One region of the Pseudomonas sp. GW821-FHT11D10 genome, then DNA from elsewhere that is predicted to be linked to it. Evidence: riboswitches for the same ligand, from Rfam matches in the RefSeq annotation. Region 1 holds a riboswitch; each other region holds the start of a gene.

Region 1 (6,337 bases):
ACCACCCAGTCCTGATCCGGCCACGTCGCCCGGTGAATCACCGCAATCGGGCAATCCGCACCGTAATGCGGCAGCAGTTCGGCAATGATTTTCTCCAGATGATTGACCCCCAGATGAATCGCCATGGTCGCCCCGTGCTGCGCCAGACTGCCGAGTTCCTCGCCGGCAGGCATCGCCGTCTTGTCCGCATAACGGGTGAGGATCACGCTTTGCGAGATGTCCGGCAGCGTAAGTTCAGCGCCCAACAGCGCGGCGCACGCGGCGGTAGCGGTCACGCCGGGAATGATTTCGAACGGGATACCCAACTCGCGCAGATAACGAATCTGCTCACCAATGGCGCCATACAGGCTTGGATCCCCCGAATGCACCCGCGCCACATCCTGGCCTTTGGCGTGGGCGGTCTTGATCAGGTCGATGATCTGTTCCAGGTGCAGCTCTGCGCTGTTGACCACGGTTTCAGCGCAATGACCTTCCAGCACCGCCGTCGGCACCAGCGAACCTGCGTAGATGATCACCGGGCAGCTGCGGATCAGCCGCTGGCCTTTGACAGTGATCAATTCCGGGTCGCCGGGGCCGGCGCCGATGAAGTAAACGGTCATCGTTGGATCCTGTAAAAAAGGGGCAGGGCAGTGCTTCACAAGCCCTTCAGATGAAGAATGCTCATGATCGAAAGCGGGGATTATCGGGAATTTACGCCGCGCCGGCCAATGCCAGAGTTGCTTGAGCGTACTTTTGCCGCGAAATCAGCAGTTTTGCCGGGCCGCTGATCAACTGTTCGGCGAGCGCCAGCGCGGCACTTTCCGCTACGCCATAACAGCCGGTGCGTTCGAAGGCGATCTGTGAATGATGACTCAAACGTTGCTGATAACTGGCCAGTTCCTCGCTGCTGAAATACAGCAACGGCAGCGCCAGTTGGGCGGCGAGTTCCTGCAAACCGGGTTCGTCGCGCTTGAGGTCGATACTGGCGAGCGCCTTGACCTTCTCAAGATCAATTCGATGCGCCTGCAACGCCTGGTCAAGCAATGCACGCAGCGTGCTGGCCGGGCAGCCGCGCTGGCAGCCCAGGCCGACCACGAAGGTCGGCGCTGCGCTGTCATCGGTCATGCGTGGTACTGACCTTCGCTTTTGCGGCGGAACAACCAGGCGCTGATCAGGCCCAGGGCCAGCCAGAACGCGACGTTGGTCAGCTGCGAAGCGATTTTGAACTGAGCTTCGAGGGCTTCCGGGGCGAGCATCGAATGCACTTCCGGTTGTGGCGCGCCGATCACGTGCGGCACGGCAAGGATCGCCACGCCGAGGATCTTCATCAGCCAGTTACGGCTGAACGCGATCAAGGCCAGGCCGACAGCGGTGGAGGCGGCAGTGCCGATCCACCACATCTGACGCGAGGCCAGATCCGCGGCAGCAGTGCCCGGCAGTTCAGGTGGCAGGCCCATGGTCGGGGCGAGTACGAAGGTCGCATAACCGGCCAGCCCCCAGAGCAGGCCTTGCGAGGTTTTGGTCGGCGCACGCAGGGTGTACAGACCCGCCAGCATCAGGGCAAAACCCACGGCTACGACCAGATTGCCGCCGGTGGTGGACACCACGCGCTGCCAACCGTCTTCCGGCTCCCAGGCTTCGGCATCGTGGGTGTGGGCGGCGGTGCCGGCAGCGTGTTCGTGAACTTCGGCCACCGGCTCGGCTTTCTCGAAGGTTTCGGCCTGCAGAATCAGCGGCGAAACCCAGAAGCTTTGCAGCAACGTCAGGAGCAGGGCGGCCAGAAGGCCGGTGAAACCTGCGGTCTGCGCAATACGCTTGATCATGTCGTCAGGTCTCAGTGGCACGGGAACGCGGCGCTGTGGCGGGTATCGTGGGCGGCGTTGTGCACCGCTTCGATGTGCGAGAAACCGGCGAAATACACGAGGCACGCACCGAGGATCGACGCGCAGACGGCGGCGGTCAGGCGTTGGCTCAGGGTGGTAGTGCTGGAGATCTTGTCCGAATTGCTGCCGGTGCTGCTGATGATCGACATGGCGCTTCCCTCTGGAGTGTCAGCGGGTGAATTGAGCGCATGAAAACCCCTGCGGCCGGGCACGCAGAGGTTCGAACAGCGCCCGCCCACCGCGGGTTTGTTATGTTCAGTGGCGCAAGGATGCGCACTGTGTGTTGCGGGCCGGTCTCCGGGCTCACGAGGGGTTGGCGTCTGGCCGACCTGCAAGCGTCACCTTCCCATGCCTGTGGGCACAGTGGATCTGACGCTTCGCTCGCTTACCGTTGCGGGGGCAGCACCGGACTGACATGGCTTTAGAGTAAAGCACATGATTCACCGGTTTCCCGTTTCACCCTGTGAAGGGCACCCGTAACAAGTTGTGTAGGAGACCATGGGTTGGGGATTTTAGTCAATTTTGTGGGCAGATCCGTTGCTGCGGTAACGGCCACTTAGGGTTCCGCCCTTACGGCGGGTCACTTTTGGCAAACGCCCCAAAAGTAACCAAAAGGTCTTTAACCCTGACGTACGGCCCCTCGCTGAGGCTCGGGGTTCCTTCGCTCCGGGATCGATCCGGGGGCATCGCCTACGGTTTGCTTCGCTGCACCTCCTCTCGATGCATGCGGCTGCGCCGCACGGTCGCTGCGCTCCCACCCCCGGATCAATCCCTCCACTCAGCCTGCCGACGGGCCCTGCGATCAAAAGCTTTACTCGAGCTAACGCTCATCGTTTTGAGTGGGGGGAGCAGGGCGTGTTCGGCTTTGGTTTTGTGGTGGGGTTACCCCTCACCCCAGCCCTCTCCCCTAGGAGAGGGAGCCGATTTGTGGGCTTTTCAAAACTTGAGTTCGACGCGGTATCGCACGTCGGCGAACCTCTCCCAAACCACTCGATCAGTTCCCTCTCCCTCCGGGAGAGGGCTAGGGTGAGGGAGCTCTTGATCTGGCTTTTGCTCTGGCTTTTGCTCTGGCTCTGGCTCTTGATTTTTTGCCCCTTCGGCAGGCCGAGCGGAGGTGTTCATCAGGGGGTAGGCGCGCAGCGCCGTGCGGCGAAGCCGCATACATCGAGAGGAGGTGCAGCGAAGCAAACCGTAGGCGATGCCCCCTGATGGACACCGTAGCGAGGGAACACTGAGCCTAGGCGAAGTGCCGTACGCCGGGGCAAAAGCCTTTTGGTTCCTTTTTGGCGTTTGAAAAAGGGACTCGCTGTAAGAGCGAAACCGCCAGCGGCAGCACCCGAAGCAACGGATATGCCCCCAATCCCAAAATCCACCAACCATTGACCCATCACGAACCCATGCGTAGCCTTGCGCTTTCGAGGTTCTTCGGCCCACGCCGAAGCTAAGAAGGGAACGCGGTCCAAGCCGCGGCTGCCCCCGCAACTGTGAACGGTGCTGTTCGCTGCCACGCCACTGCCAACTCAATCCAGAGCCAGCGGGAAGGCGCAGCGAATACCGGGCCAAGACCCGAACACCGTCAGCCAGGAGACCTGCCTCGTCACAGATTCTCACTTTCAACCGGGCGGGGTGATCCGGTGGCGAACTCTCCAGGCACGCACCCGCGTCGCCGGTCTCGTCCCGTATGCCCGCCACCTTGCCAAAGGGCATCCGATGAAAACACTGGCCAAACTCCCCGTCACCATCGTCACCGGCTTCCTCGGCTCGGGCAAAACCACCTTGCTGCGGCACATGCTCGACAATGCTCAGGGCCGCCGCATCGCGGTGATCGTCAACGAGTTTGGCGAGCTGGGCATCGACGGTGAAATCCTCAAGCAATGCACCATCGGCTGCACCGAAGAAGAAGCCACCGGCCGCGTCTACGAACTGGCCAACGGCTGCCTGTGCTGCACGGTTCAGGAAGAGTTCTTCCCGGTAATGCGCGAACTGGTGGCCCGTCGCGGCGATCTCGACCACATCCTGATCGAAACCTCGGGCCTGGCCCTGCCAAAGCCGCTGGTGCAAGCCTTCCAGTGGCCGGAAATCCGCAGCGCCTGCACCGTTGACGCGGTGATCACCGTGGTCGACAGCCCGGCCGTGGCCGCCGGCACCTTCGCCGCGTTCCCGGATCAGGTCGACGCCCAGCGCAAACTCGATCCGAACCTGGACCACGAATCGCCGCTGCACGAACTGTTCGCCGACCAACTGGCCAGCGCCGATCTGGTGATCCTCAACAAGGCCGACCAGACCAGCCCTGAAGACCTCGCGCGCGTCCGTCTCGAAGTCGCCGAAGAACTGCCGCCAGCAGTGAAAATCATCGAAGCCAGCAACGGTCGTCTGCCGCTGGACGTGTTGATTGGCCTCGGCGCAGGTTCCGAAGAACACATCGACAGCCGCCACAGCCATCACGATCACCACCACGGTGAAGGCGATGACGATCACGACGATCACGATCACGACGCCTTCGACTCGATCTCCATCGAACTGCCGCAAGCCGACGAAAGCCTGCTGCTCGACGCACTGACGCAACTGGTGGTTCAGCACGGCATCCTGCGGGTCAAAGGCTTCGCGGCGATCCCGAACAAGCCGATGCGTCTGCTGATCCAGGGCGTGGGCACGCGTTTCGACAAGCACTTCGACCGTCAGTGGGGCGCCGATGAGGCACGTGTGACGCGTCTGGTGTTGATCGGTCAGGCACTGGACGCGGCCCAGCTCGAAGCGCAACTGCGCGCTGCGCTCAGCGTTTAAGCCATGCACCTGCTCAGGACCCAGCCCGGCGGTTTCGTGTCGGATGACAACATTGCCGACCTTGGACAAACCCCCGCCGAGCTGGTGATCCTGTGCAGCGGCGATTCCAGCCTCGCGCTGCTCGCCGAAGCCGCGCAGCAACTGCCCGAGGATTACCCGAGCGTGCGGCTGGCCAACCCGATGCAGGTGCAGAACCATGCGTCGGTCGACTTGTACGTCGATGAAGTGCTGCGCCACGCCAAGGTCATTCTGATCTCGTTGCACGGCGGCATCGCTTATTGGCGTTATGGCGTCGAGCGGCTGGTCGAGCTGTCCGAGCGTGGCGTGCAGGTGATTCTGGTGCCGGGCGATGACCGTCCTGACCCGGAGCTCAGTGACTTGAGCACCGTGGGCGCCGAGGATCGCGACCGGCTCTGGCAGTTTTTGCGTCAGGGCGGCATGGGCAACGCGCTGGACTTTTTCCGTTGCCTGGCCAATCGCTGGCTGGCGCGGGATTACGTGTGGGGCGAGCCGCAGACGCTGCCGCGCACGGCGATTTATCACCCGAACCAAAACACCGCCGCACTGAGCGACTGGCAAGCCGATTGGCTGCCCGGTCAACCGGTCGCGGCGGTGTTGTTTTATCGCTCGCATTTGCAAGCGGCGAACACGGCGTTTATCGACGTGTTCTGCCAACGGCTTCAGGCAGCCGGACTCAATCCGCTGCCGATCGCCGTGGCCAGTTTGAAAGAGCCCGGCTGCCTGTCGGTGGTCGAGGACTGGCTGGATGAGGTCGAAGCGTCGGTGATTCTGAACACCACCGGTTTCGCCCAGTCCAGCCCGGAAGCACCGCATCTGCGGCCATTCCGTCGAAATATTCCGGTGATCCAGGCGATCTGCGCCCAGGACAACGAACCCGGCTGGCGCGAGAGCGAGCAGGGCCTCGGTCCGCGGGATCTGGCGATGCACATCGCATTACCGGAGCTCGACGGCCGGATCATCAGTCGGCCGATCAGCTTCAAGGACCTGGCCTGGCGCAGCGAGCGCAGTCAGTCCGACGTGGTGTGTTATCGGGCCCAACCCGAGCGCATGGATTTTGTGGCCGAACTGGCGCGGCGCTGGGTCGATCTGGCGCGGGTGCCGAACGCTGAAAAACGCATTGCGCTGATCCTCGCCAACTATCCGACCCGGGACGGGCGCATCGGCAACGGCGTCGGCCTCGACACGCCGGCTGCCGCGCTGAATATCCTGCGGGCGTTACAGGCTGAAGGTTATCCGCTGCCGGCCGAGCTGCCGGACAGCGGCACCGAGTTGATCCAGCAATTGCTCGGCGGCGTCAGTAACGACCTCGATACTCTCGATCAGCGCCCGTGCCAGCAAAGCCTGGCGATGGACGATTACCTGACGATGTTCAACGCACTGCCAGAAGCCAATCGCGCGGCAGTGCTGGAGCGCTGGGGTCCGCCGCAAAACGATCCGATGTGCCGCGATGGGCGAATGATGATTGCCGGTCTGCGGTTTGGCCTGACCTTCGTCGGCATTCAACCGGCGCGGGGTTATCAGGTCGACCCGAGCGCGGTGTATCACGACCCGGATCTGGTGCCGCCGCACGCGTACCTCGCGTTCTATTTCTGGCTGCGCCAGACCTACGGCGCTCACGGCGTGATTCATGTCGGCAAGCACGGCAACCTCGAATGGCTGCCGGGCAAAGG
Region 2 (6,337 bases), on a different contig from region 1:
GAACCACCTTCGGCAACCGCATCACTGAACAGCGGATCGGTTTCGGTCGCGGCAACTGCATCGCTGAACAGCGGATCGGTTTCGGTTGCGGCTACAGCATCGCTGAAGAGCGGATCAGTTTCAGTCGCGGCTACGGCATCACTGAACAGCGGATCAGTTTGAGTCGCAGAGGCAACAGCATCGCTGAACAGTGGGTCAGTCTCGGTTGCCGCAAAAGCATTCAGGGCGAAGAGCGAGAAGGCGATACCGAGGAGGGTTTGGCGTTTCATGGTTCTGTACTCCGTGTGCAGTGGGTTGGTATGGAGCAGATCCTACGCTTTGGATTCGATATGAGAACTTCATTGAATTAATGGTTGTTATTGATGCAGTCAATGATTGGCTTCGGCCGCCCGAAGTGCTCTGAATTGCTGCGCCAATCCCAGCGCCACACGACCGCTGTCCACCGTGGGCAACAAATGGGTGAAGGGAATGTCGATCATCCGGTTCTCGCGCACCGCGCGCAGGGTCGATAACACCGGATCCTGCGTCAGCAACTGACGCTTGCGACTGGCCGGTGACCATTGCGCATCGGCCAGCAGGATCACGTCCCGATCACTGGCGAGCAGGGTTTCGCGGCTCACGGTCACGCGATACTGGTTGATGTCGGCAAACAGGTTTCGCGCCCCGGCAGCGGCCAGCAGCGGAGTGACGAAACCCCGTCGGCCCTCGCTGTCGAGGCCGTTGACTTCACTGTCCAGATAGAACACCGACAACGGCTTGCCCGAGCCGGCCAGTGCCCGGGCGCGGTTCAGATCGGCGTCCAGCGCATCACTCAGTTCCCGGGCTCGCGGCTGTTTGTGCAGCAGCAAGCCGAGGGTCGAGAGGTCGTTGCGGATGTGTTCGAAGTAGTCCAGCGAGTGCCCGTTACACGCCGACTCCAGCAGATAGGACGCCACGCCGTTACGCCCCAGCCCGCTGCGCGACGTCACGCCATTGCCGAAGGCAGAAGCGAATCCGCCGATCACCAGATCCGGCCTCTGCGCGTACAGCACTTCGCTCGACGGATAGCGCGGCGCAATCACCGGCACGCCGAAATACTCGGACTGCGACGCACCGGTGTCATCCAGATAGGCGACGCCCGCCAGCGCCGAGCTCGCACCCAGTGCGAGCACCAGATCGGCGGCGTGCTGATTGAGGGCGACGATCCGCGAAGGTGGTGCGGCCGGTGCGTTCCAGGTCTCGCCACAGTTGCGGTAACTGTCGGCCCAAACGGGCAGCGCGCAGAGCAGGGCGCCCAAAAAAACGATCCTTCTCATGGGCGCGCCCTGATCAGCAAATCCTCGACCAATTCACCGCCCACCAGATGCCCTTCGACCAGTCGTTGTGCGTCCGCGTGACTGCGCACGCCGTACCAGCACGCTTCCGGGTACACCGTCACGATCGGCCCCAGGTTGCACGGGAACTGACAATGGGTGCGGGTCAGCAGAACGCCGCCCGGGGTTTCGATACGGTCATGCGCCAGCAGATGCCGGCGCAAGGTTTTCCATAACTGCAAGGCGCCGCGCTGGGTGCAGCGCGGGCCGGTGCAGAGGAACACGTGGCGCGCATGCTCGGGCACGTGCGACCAGTCCGGATGCGAATCGACGCCGTCGGTGGTGATGATGTCAGCCATCAGAAGCGATACGTGTAGCGGACTTCGGAGGTGAATGGCCGCCCGAGGTTGTCGACGTTGTTCGAGCGACTGGTGACGTAATCGCGGTCGAACAGGTTCTCCACCAGCAGACTCACCCGATGCTGGTGGGCGCCGTCGAGGTAGCGATAGGCGTCGGCGTCCACCACCGAATAATGGCCGTACTCGACCTGTTTCGAGCTGATGACATCGCGGATGTAACGGATCGCACCGCCGGCGCCCCACATCCGGTCGACCGACTCATAGCCAATTCGCGAACGGGCGAAGAAGCTCGGCACATCGTTCAGCGTGACGCCTGCGCGCGACTCGGTGAGGTTGCGGGTCATGTCGGCCTGCAGGCTCCATTGCTCGTTGAGCGCCAGTTTCGCGTCCGCCTCGAAACCGCGCATCTGCACCCGGCCCTGGCCGTTGACCCACTGGATGTCGTCGAGGGTGATCAGGTCATCGATCTTGCGTTTGAACAGGGTGACGCTGGCGCTGAACTCGCGGTCGAGCAGCAGGCCCTTGTAATCCAGACCGAGCTCGGCGTTGCGGCTTTTCTCCGGTTTCAGATTACGGTTGCCCAACTCGTCGCCCGGTTCGTTGACGAACAACTGCTCGGCGTTCGGCAGTTTGTAAGCCGTGCCGTATTGCCCGCGCACAGACCAGTTTTCATTGAGGTCATACAGCGAAGTGAGCATGCCGACCGTGGCGCTGTCGCCACCGCCCATGGCTTCGTGACGGATGCCGATGCTCGGGTGCCAGTCGGGCAGGGCGTCGAACTGCGGGCGCAGTTGGGTATAGAGCGCGTGGGCTTCGGCCTTGTCGTTGTCGATGGTCAGCACATCGTCCTGACCCTTGAACCACTGGTTGTCCGTACCGAACACCAGCACATGCCCGCCGGGCAATTCAGCCTTGCCTTCGGCCTGGACGCCCCAGTCGGTGAAACCCCAGTAGTCGTTGTGGTTGATGGTTCGGGTGCCGCCATTGGCGGTGTTGTTGATGCGCGTGTAGCGGGTGTCCCAGTCGTTGATATGACCTTTGACGAAGTAGCTCAGGCGCTCGTTGAGCGTCTGTTCGAAGGTTGCCGTGGCGATCTGCTGGATGCGGTCGTTGGTGGTCTTGTGGTTGTCGACCGGGCGGGCGAAATCGAGGTTGGCGTCAGCGTACTGGTAGAACAGCTCCAGGCGTTTGTCATCGCCGAAGGACTGAATCGCCTTGCCGCCGAAGGTCGTGACTTCATAGGCGCGCTTCTTTTCGGTGACGTTTTTCAGGTCGCGATTGCGAAACGGTTGATAGCCGTCCGAGACGTTATGGCTGACGTAGGCCAGCAAACCCAGATCGCCGAAACCGTTGCTGAAAATGTTCTCGACCCGCGCATCTCTGGTAGTGCCGCCGAAGGTGTCCAGGCCCATGTTCACTTCGCCGGACGCTTTTCGGCTCTGCGGGCTGCGGGTGACGATGTTGATCACGCCCGACACCGCTTGGGTGCCGAACAACAGGCTTTGCCCACCCTTGAGCACTTCGATGCGCTCGATGGCGTTGGCCGGCAAGGTGTCCAGGTACAAACCGCCGTACAGGCGATTGTTCAGGCGCACGCCGTCGAGCAGGATCAGCGTGTCGTCGTTGCGCCCGCCCAGCAGCGAATAAGTGCCGTAGTCGAACGGACCGTTTTTCGGCGCGACGTACAGGCCGGGAATGAACATCTGCATCACCCGGCTGACATCGGCGCTGGGGCCGGCGCGTTCGATCTGCTCGCGGGTGACGATCTCGACCTTGCTGCCGAACTGCGCCATGTCGGCCACGGTGGTGGACTCCACGGACGGCGCGGAAACGATTTGCTGATGGAGTTCGAGCGGCGTGTCATCCGCCAGCAACAGGGGGCTGAACAGACAGCCGAATAACAGGGATGGAGCCGGAGTGTTGAAAGGTTTGATCATCGTCTTCTCGAAAGGATCTTCGCAGAAGAGCATGCAGGAGAAGGCATCGCGCACACGCCGACACCGGCCCATGCCCGCCCACCGCAGGATTTTGCCAAACAGACATCTCAGGCCGGTCTCCGGGCTCGCGCGTATGGACGCTTTCACCTTCCCATGGCCGTCTGGCCACAGTGGTGTGTCGAAAGCATCACGCGCCTACCGTTGCGGGGGCAGCACCGGACTTGTTCGAAAGGAACGTACCGGTTTCCCGTTTCACCCCATGCACGGCGGCATGGGACACCTGAAACAGGGCGGCATCTGAACACTCGGGTGGGCGTGCGTCAACTACCCGCACGTGTCGAGGATGACGAGGGCTCTTTGCAGGTTACTGCGCGATAAATCTGCGAATCGCTTGAGTGGTTTCGACGGGCGCTTCCTCCATCAGCCAATGCCCCGCGCCGGCAATCACCACTTCGGTGACGTTGTCGGCGGCATTGCGCATCACGATGGCTTCATTGTTGCCGAAGGATTTTTCGCCGCCGACCGCCAGCACCGGCATTTTCAGTTTGGTCTTCATCGATGCTTCGTTGTCCACGGCGTCCTGGCGGATCGCGCGGAACTGGGCGAACGCCGCGTGCATGGCGCCGGGCCGGGCGTAGAGTTTGGCGTAGTGTTGGCGGGTGGCTTCGTCGACCTTTTTCGGGTCGCCGGCGAACTCGTTCCAGAAGCGGTCGAGGTAGATGCGCTCACGCCCGGCCACCAGCCGTTCTGCATCCGGTCCACCGAAATCGAAATGCCAGAGCATCGGCGAGCGAACGATTTCGTTCCACGGCGGGATCCCCGGAACGGGCGCGTCCATCACCACCAGGCGATCGGTCTGCTGCGGATACCGCGAGGCGTAGGCGAAGGCGACCATGGTGCCGATGTCATGACCGACCACCACCGAATGCTCGATGCCCAGCGAAGCCAGCACCGCACGAATGTCACCGGCCTGAGTCTTCTTGTCGTAACCATCGGCGGGAATCGACGACAGGCCCATGCCCCGCAAATCCGGCACCACCACGGTGTGATCCTTCGCCAGATCCGCCGCCAGCGGCGCCCACATATCACCGGTGTCGCCAAAACCATGCAACAGCACCACCGCCGGGCCTTTGCCGCCGATGCGCGTGTGAATTTTTGCACCGTCCACGGCGATGTCCTGAGTGCGGAACGAAGCGGGGAAGGGCGTCACGTCGGCATGGGCCGGAACACTCAGGGCCAGCAGCAGGGAAGCGGTGAGCAGGGCGCGGATCATGGCGTTCACTCCAGAGGGGGTGGCTGGAGCGTAGACGGCTTTGTCCTGTTTTGATGTGCATTTCAGCCGCTGCTTAACGGGTTGCCTGCAGCGCCGCGCCTTGTTGAACAAAACGCTCGATCAACCATCGCGCCGCCGGCCCCGGTGGCAGGTCCGAGCGGTAGATGATGCTGAAGGGGTATTTGCCGCTGGTGTACTCCGGCAGGTTCAGTGGCACGAGCCGGCCGCTGTCCAGATCTTCCTGGATCATCGGCGTCGGCATGTTGCCCCAGCCAATGCCTTCACGCAGCAACATGTGCTTGGCACCCAGATCCGCCAGCCGCCAGGTGCGGTTGCTGAGCACCGCGAACTCCTTGCCCTTGGTCAGTTCCGAGCGGTCGGACAAGACCAGTTGCGTGAACTCGCGTCCGGCCCCCGGCGCATTCTGTTCGGCCAAGGCCAGCGGATGATTCGGCGCGGCGACGGGGATCAACTCGACGTTGCCGGCGCCGATTCTTTCAAGACCGTCGATGCTCTCATTCATGGGGCCGCTCACGCCGATGACCGCGTTGCGGTTGATCACTCGCTCGGTCACGGCGCCGAGGGCCTCCATGTGCAAGTGCAGAGCGACCGTGGGGAATTCCTCTTGAAAGGCCTTGAGCGCGTCCACGATCCGTTCGGCGGGGAGCATCACGTCGAGTACCACATGAACCTCGGCTTCGAGCCCCTGAAGCAGGCCTTTGACCTTGGCGCGCAGGCCATGCACGCCGTTGGCGATGGTCCGGGCTTCGGCCAGCACGGTGCGCCCGGCTTCGGTGAGTTGCGGTTTACGGGTGGTCTGGCGATCAAAAAGCGTCACGCCCAGCTGCATTTCAAGGTTGGCGATCGAATAGCTGATCACCGAAGTGGCCCGGTGAAGCTTGCGCGCAGCCCCTGCAAAACTGCCGACTTCCACGACGGTGAGGAAGACGCGCAGTTGGTCGAGCGTCGGTGTGCCTGGGTCGGAGATCATGCCGGGTTCCTCGAATTACGATTGAAGTCCTTCGTCTGAGGTGAGCAGCTTATCTATTTTATCGACACTAATGATCTAAATTAGTCGGCTATTCAGATGAGCAGGCCAGGCGCAACATTTCTTCACCGGGGCGATTCAGGTCGAATCGCACCCTCATTGAAGGAAATGCCCTGATGACGTCTTCCGCAAACCTCGCTACCTCCACCGCTCACCAGAGCCGTTCCGACCTGAAACAGGCTTCGGCCGCGCTGATCGGCCGTGTATTGCTCAGCGTGATTTTCATCCTCTCCGGTTTTTCCAAACTGGCCGCGCCGGCCATGATGATCGGCTACATCGGCTCGGTCGGGCTGCCGCTTCCACACGTGGCGCTGGCCGTGGCGATCATTGTTGAAATCGGCGGTGGCCTGGCACTGATCGCCGGATACCGCACCCGCACCGTCGCCGCCGTCCTGGCGTTGTTCAGCGTGTTCACTGCGCTGGCCTTC
Region 3 (6,337 bases), on a different contig from region 1:
AGCGTTTCGGTTCACCCAGCAGCGCATCCAGCGCAACCGCGGCGACACTCAACAACGCCACACTCATTGATTCACTCCCCAAAAATTTTCATACAGCAGCTCATTGAGCGGACGCGCCTGCGCCCACCCTTCGAGTACCAGCATCGGCGCCGGATAGAATTCCTTGACCGGCCCCAAACAAAGAACCGCCAACGGCTTGGCCCCGGCCGGCAGTTTCAGCAGATCGGCCAGCGCCTGCGGCTCGAACAGCGACACCCAGCCCATGCCCAGGCCTTCGGCACGCGCGGCGAGCCACAGGTTCTGGATTGCGCAGGACAACGAGGCCATGTCCATTTCCGGCAACGTGCGGCGGCCGAAAATATGCCGCTCGCGATCGTCCATCAACGCAGCGACCAACACTTCGGCGCAGTCGTTGATGCCTTCGACCTTGAGCTTCATGAACTCGTCGCTGCGTTCGCCGAGGGCTTCGGCGGTGCGCACGCGCTCCTCTTCAACAAGGTTCTGGATCTGGCCACGTAGCGCGCGGTCGCTGATGCGGATGAAGCGCCACGGCTGCATCAGGCCGACACTCGGCGCCTGGTGCGCGGCTTCAAGCAAACGGCGCAACAGTTCCGGCTCGACCGTGCCGCCGCTGAAATGGCGCATGTCGCGGCGTTCGGCGATGGCGCGGTAGACCGCTTCGCGCTCGGCGTCAGTGAAGGCGTTGTCGGTCATGGCACCAACAGTGCGGCAATCGCCGACGGATTCGACGGGAAGTAAAAATGCACGTACGAGGCGGTCATCCGCCCTTCCCGGTAAACAGCTTCCGCGCCGCGCCCGCCGTTGGGGCTGTGGCCACGGGCAATCGGTGTCAGTTCGGTGGTGGTCAGGGAATGATGATAGGTGTGGCCGCGCAGCAGGCCTTCCGGCAGGTCGACCTCTTGCAGCGCCAGCGCGGCGAGACGCTTCTGCATCACGGCGTCGCCACTCAACAGGCCGACCAAATCAGCGCGGGTGCCTTCGACATCGGTCAACGAGTCGAGCAGATACAACATGCCGCCACATTCGGCGAGCAGCGGTTTTCCGGCCGCATGATGCGCGCGGATCGCTTTGAGCATGTCGGCGTTCTGCGACAGGGCAACGTGGTGCAATTCCGGATAGCCGCCGGGCAGGTACAAGCTGTGGGCGTCGGGCAATTGCGTATCGCGGATCGGCGAAAAGAAACTCAACTCGGCGCCCATCGCCCGCAACAGATCGAGACTGGCGCCGTAGGTAAAGGCGAAGGCTTCGTCGCGGGCGACGGCAATTCGCACGCCTTCGAGCAGCTTTTCGGTCTCAATGATTTCAGGCGCGGCGAATTCCACGGCCGGTGGCAGCGCTACCTCGCAAGTGCCGGCCAGCGCTTCGGCGGCGGCGTCGAGGCGCACGTCGAGATCATTGAGTTCGCTGGCCTGCACCAGACCGAGATGGCGGCTCGGCAGTTCGATTCCGGTTTCCCGGGACAATGCGCCGTACCAGCGCAGGCCTTCGGTGAGGCTGCCTTCGAGCAACTGCGCATGGCGCGCGGTGCCGACGCGGTTTGCCAGCACGCCGGCGAACGGCAGGTCCGGCTGATAGCGCGCCAGCCCCAGCGCCAGTGCGCCGAAGGTCTGAGCCATGGCCGTGCCGTCGATCACACCCAGCACCGGCACGCCGAAATGCCGGGCCAGATCGGCGCTCGACGGCGTGCCGTCGAACAGGCCCATGACGCCTTCGATCAGGATCAGATCGGCTTCGGCGGCGGCTTCCCACAACAGGCGTCGACTTTCCTGTTCGCCGACCATCCACATGTCCAGTTGATAGACCGGCGCACCGCTGGCGCGCTCGAGGATCATCGGGTCGAGAAAGTCCGGGCCGCATTTGAACACGCGAACCTTGCGCCCCTGATTGCGATGCAGACGGGCCAGCGCGGCAGTGACGGTGGTCTTGCCCTGACCGGAGGCCGGCGCGGCGATCAGTACCGCCGGGCAGTGACGTGGTTGATTCAAAGTTCGACGCCTTTCTGCGCTTTGATGCCGGCCTGGAAGGCATGCTTGATCATGCCCATTTCGGTGACGGTGTCGCCCATCTCGATCATTTCCGGCTTTGCGGCGCGGCCGGTGACGATCACGTGCTGCATCGGCGGACGGGCCTGCAGATCACTGAGCACCTGATCCAGATCGAGGTAGCCGTGCTTGAGGGCGATGTTCAGCTCATCGAGCACCACCAGACCGATCGACGGATCGCGCAGCAGTTCGCGGGAGACTTCCCAGGCCGCTTCGGCGGCGGCGATGTCGCGCTGGCGGTCCTGGGTTTCCCAGGTGAAGCCCTCGCCCATCACATGAAAACGCACTTGCTCCGGGAAGCGGCGGAAGAACAGCTCTTCGCCGGTGCTGTTGCGGCCCTTGATGAACTGCACCACGCCGCACTGCATGCCGTGGCCCATGGCGCGAGCGAGCATGCCGAATGCCGAGCTGCTTTTGCCTTTGCCGTTGCCGGTCAGCACCAGCACCAGGCCGCATTCATCTGGCGAATTGGCGATGCGTTCATCGATCACGGCTTTTTTGCGCTGCATGCGCGCCAGGTGGCGCTCGTCGCGTTCGGGGGAATCAGTCATGGGGGAGCTCTCCGTTGAGGCTGGATAACGGCGGGCAGGCACAAGAATAGACGGCAACAAGCCTGGCATCGCCCACCGTGATGCCGCTGGATGGATCAGGCCGGTCTCCGGGCTCATGAGCGGCTGGTGCCTGGCTGCGCGCCTTCCCGCTTTTACGCAGTGGCATCGGACGCAGCTTTTACTCATTTACCGTTGCGGGGGCAGCGCCGGGATCGTGAGGGTTCATCGCTTGAAGACCCGCCTCACCGGCTTCCCTGTTTCACTCTGTCGACATGCGCCACAGAGCACCTGAAACAAGCCGCGAAGGTTAGAGGGTTGGGGGTGGAGCGTCAATTGAAGAGGGGCTTGTGCGGCGAATAACTGCCGCCGATCAATTAACTGACGCCAATCTTGTGCCACACTGTCAGCAGTGATATCAAAGAGCCATGCTTTTTGACTGCAGAGAGCACATCACAATAACAAGGGAGAGCACCATGCAAGGCATGATCATCAGCAATCCGCGGCTGGAATTCCTGCGCCCGGTGCTGGAACGCTGGTTTGACTGTATCGACCGCTACAACGCCGTGCGCGGCGACAACGACACGCCCTACTGGCACGACGAAAAAGCCAACCTCGGCCTGCTGTCGGCCGCTGCCTGGATGGCCGAACTGGTCACCCTGCGCGACACCGCCACCCGCAAACAAAACGAAGAAGGCGAGCGCAATGCCCGCGCCGACCTGTTTATCGCTGGCGCCGAGGAGCGCGCCTTCATTCAGGCCACCCAACGCTGGCCACGCGTCACCAGCCTGAATCTGACGCAGGCCTTGGCGGATATCACCAGCGATGCCAAGCGCATCAGCTACGCCAGCGACCTGAAACTCGGCTGCCTGTTCGTCGCCCCGCAAAAGGCCCAGCACAGCGCCAGCCCGGAAGAACTGCAGGACATGGTCGACGACCTGCAAAAGGAACACACCTGCGCCGTCGCCTGGTATTTCCCCTACGCCTACCGCAAATTGCGCAGCGAAGCCGGCAACTATCACCCCGGCATTGCCGTGCTGTTCAAGGAAGCCCGCGGCTGAGGGTTGAACCATCGGGCTTGTGCGCTTCTCTATGATTAAGAATGCATTCATAGGGAAGATCAGCAATGCGCAAGCCCCAGCTCGTTTTCGTCATCGTGCTCGCCGGAGGGCTCGCCGCCTGTGGTGAATCCTCCAGCCTGCAAGTCTCCGACGGCACCGGCCCGTCACCCCGGTTGCCCGAACCGAACAAGACCCTGATCCCGACGGTGAACATCGCCCCGGCCATCGGCTGGCCGGCCGGCGCGAAACCGACGACAACGGCAGGCACTCAAGTGGCAGCCTTTGCCGAAAATCTCGATCACCCGCGCTGGCTGTACGTGCTGCCCAATGGCGACGTGCTGGTGGCGGAAACCAACGCCCCGCCCAAACCCGACGACGGCAAGGGCATTCGCGGCTGGGTGATGAAGAAAGTCATGGGCCGCGCCGGTGCCGGCGTTCCCAGCCCGAACCGCATTACCCTGCTGCGTGACGCCGATCACGATGGCGTGGCCGAAACCCGCACGGTGTTCCTGCAGAACCTCAACTCGCCGTTCGGCATGACCCTGGTCGGCAACGATCTGTACGTCGCCGATACCGATCGCCTGCTGCGCTTTAACTACGAACCCGGCGCGACCGAAATCAAGAGCCAGCCGATCAAGGTCGTGGACTTGCCGGGCGGCACGCTCAACCACCACTGGACCAAGAACGTCATCGCCAGCAAGGACGGCAGCAAGCTGTACGTCACTGTCGGCTCGAACAGCAACGTCGGCGAAAACGGCCTCGATCAGGAAGAAGGCCGTGCGGCGATCTGGGAAGTCGATCGCGCCACCGGCAACCACCGGATCTTCGCCTCGGGCATCCGTAACCCCAACGGCCTGGCCTGGGAACCACAAACCGGTGCGCTGTGGACCGCCGTCAACGAGCGCGACGAAATCGGCAGCGATCTGGTGCCGGACTACATCACCTCGGTCAAGGACGGTGGCTTCTATGGCTGGCCGTTCAGCTACTACGGCCAGCACATTGACGTGCGTGTGGAACCACAGCGGCCGGACATGGTGGCCAAGGCCATCGCTCCCGACTACGCCGTCGGCCCGCACACTGCATCACTTGGCCTGACCTTCGCTGAAGGCAATCGCCTGCCGGCGCAGTTCAAGGAAGGCGCGTTCATCGGCCAGCACGGCTCGTGGAACCGCAAACCGCATAGCGGTTACAAGGTGATCTTTGTGCCGTTTGCTGCCGGCAAGCCGAGCGGAACGCCCGTGGATGTGCTGACCGGCTTCCTCGACAAGGACGAGAACGCGCTGGGTCGCCCGGTCGGCGTGGTGATCGACCAACAAGGTGGATTGCTGGTGGCGGATGACGTGGGGAACAAGGTGTGGCGGGTTTCAGCGACCCGTTAATCTGTTGCAGGCATAAAAAACCCGTGGGAGCCATTCAGTTCCCACGGGTTTTTATGTATCTGGATTACGGGTTATGCGCCAGATGCTCCGGCTGCAGAACGCGCTTGGCGCTCAGATAGGCTTTCTGCCAATACGCTTTCGACAGGCTGTCCAGCTTCACCGTGCCACCGGTGGCCGGCGCATGAACGAAGCGCCCTTCCCCAACGTAGATTCCGGCATGACTGACCTGCGAGCCGCCATTGGTGGCGAAGAAGATCAGGTCGCCAGTCTGCAGCCCTTCCTTGCCGACATTCGGCGCCTGCATCACGATCATCTCGCGGGTGGAACGCGGCAGGCTGATGCCGGCGGCATCGCGATAGACAAACCCGATCAGGCCGCTGCAATCGAAGCCCGAATCCGGCGTGTTGCCGCCCCAGCGATAAGGCGTGCCCACCAGCCCGAGCGCGCGAAACAGCACGTCTTCGGCAGCGGGGGAAAAGGCCTGGGAGGATCCGAATACGATCGGAGCGCGAACCACCGGCGCAGGCGGCGGAGTGCGACTGGCGCAGCCACTGAGCAGCGCTGCGAAGAACATCAAGGCAAAGCGGGCCGACATCGTCATATGCAGAACATCCTGATCTGGCTGAGGCTTTGACTGCCGATTCGACAGAAAACAAAACCGCCTGCGTTGGGACGCAGGCGGTTTGCCATCAATATAGATCAGGATTCTAGCGGCTACGCGGCAAACTTCAAGTAAGACTTTAACTTCACCTTGTAAAGTTTAGGTCTATTGCCTCTGAAGGGCCGCATTGTCGCCACGAGCTTGGCGACAAAGGCGTGATTACTTGCGAGCGGTAACCACGGTTGGAGCGTTCGCCAAAGCGCGTTTGGCTTCGATGAAGGTCTTGCTCCAGTAGCTGTCGCCCAGGCTGTCGATGCGAACACCGCCGCTGCGACGAGAGCTGGAATGGATGAACTGGTTGTCGCCCAGGTAGATCCCGGCGTGGCTTACACGACCGCGACGACCATTGGTGGCGAAGAACAGCAGGTCGCCCGGCTCGAGGTTGCTGCGCGAGACCAGCGGCGCATCCACGTTGATCATTTCGCGGGTGGAGCGCGGCAGGTTCATGCCGGCTTCTTCGCGGAACAGGTAGCCGATGAAACCGCTGCAATCGAAACCGGCTTCAGAGGTACCGCCGAAACGGTAACGGGTACCGATCAGGGACATGCCGCGTTCGAGGATGCTGTCGGCCAGAACCGGAAGCTGGTAAGGCTTCTTGCCGTTGAAGTCGGCGAGTTCTTTTTCG

What was found. A riboswitch is a leader RNA that binds a small molecule or an ion and turns the genes downstream of it on or off. The one in region 1 is predicted to bind cobalamin.
Region 2: another riboswitch for cobalamin. It lies ahead of AC1RT4_RS23160 (TonB-dependent receptor plug domain-containing protein); the one in region 1 lies ahead of AC1RT4_RS03885 (CbtB domain-containing protein).
Region 3: another riboswitch for cobalamin. It lies ahead of cobO (cob(I)yrinic acid a,c-diamide adenosyltransferase); the one in region 1 lies ahead of AC1RT4_RS03885 (CbtB domain-containing protein).

The regions. Positions count from the first base shown of each region.
Region 1 is NZ_JBXARR010000001.1:813,185-819,521, forward strand. Features, by position in the region: gene cobM (precorrin-4 C(11)-methyltransferase) at 1-599, opposite strand, end outside; gene AC1RT4_RS03875 (cobalamin biosynthesis protein) at 691-1,104, opposite strand; gene AC1RT4_RS03880 (CbtA family protein) at 1,101-1,802, opposite strand; gene AC1RT4_RS03885 (CbtB domain-containing protein) at 1,814-2,011, opposite strand; cobalamin riboswitch at 2,134-2,355, opposite strand; cobalamin riboswitch at 3,264-3,473, shown strand; gene cobW (cobalamin biosynthesis protein CobW) at 3,573-4,646, shown strand; gene cobN (cobaltochelatase subunit CobN) at 4,650-6,337, shown strand, end outside.
Region 2 is NZ_JBXARR010000009.1:35,606-41,942, reverse strand. Features, by position in the region: gene AC1RT4_RS23175 (hypothetical protein) at 1-269, opposite strand, end outside; gene AC1RT4_RS23170 (ABC transporter substrate-binding protein) at 369-1,295, opposite strand; gene AC1RT4_RS23165 ((2Fe-2S) ferredoxin domain-containing protein) at 1,292-1,651, opposite strand; gene AC1RT4_RS23160 (TonB-dependent receptor plug domain-containing protein) at 1,651-3,588, opposite strand; cobalamin riboswitch at 3,682-3,887, opposite strand; gene AC1RT4_RS23155 (alpha/beta fold hydrolase) at 3,953-4,861, opposite strand; gene AC1RT4_RS23150 (LysR family transcriptional regulator) at 4,935-5,852, opposite strand; gene AC1RT4_RS23145 (DoxX family protein) at 6,026-6,337, shown strand, end outside.
Region 3 is NZ_JBXARR010000003.1:25,650-31,986, forward strand. Features, by position in the region: gene cbiB (adenosylcobinamide-phosphate synthase CbiB) at 1-67, opposite strand, end outside; gene bluB (5,6-dimethylbenzimidazole synthase) at 64-714, opposite strand; gene AC1RT4_RS10255 (cobyrinic acid a,c-diamide synthase CobB) at 711-2,006, opposite strand; gene cobO (cob(I)yrinic acid a,c-diamide adenosyltransferase) at 2,003-2,614, opposite strand; cobalamin riboswitch at 2,696-2,921, opposite strand; gene AC1RT4_RS10265 (hypothetical protein) at 3,088-3,672, shown strand; gene AC1RT4_RS10270 (PQQ-dependent sugar dehydrogenase) at 3,738-5,051, shown strand; gene AC1RT4_RS10275 (C40 family peptidase) at 5,116-5,652, opposite strand; gene AC1RT4_RS10280 (C40 family peptidase) at 5,872-6,337, opposite strand, start outside.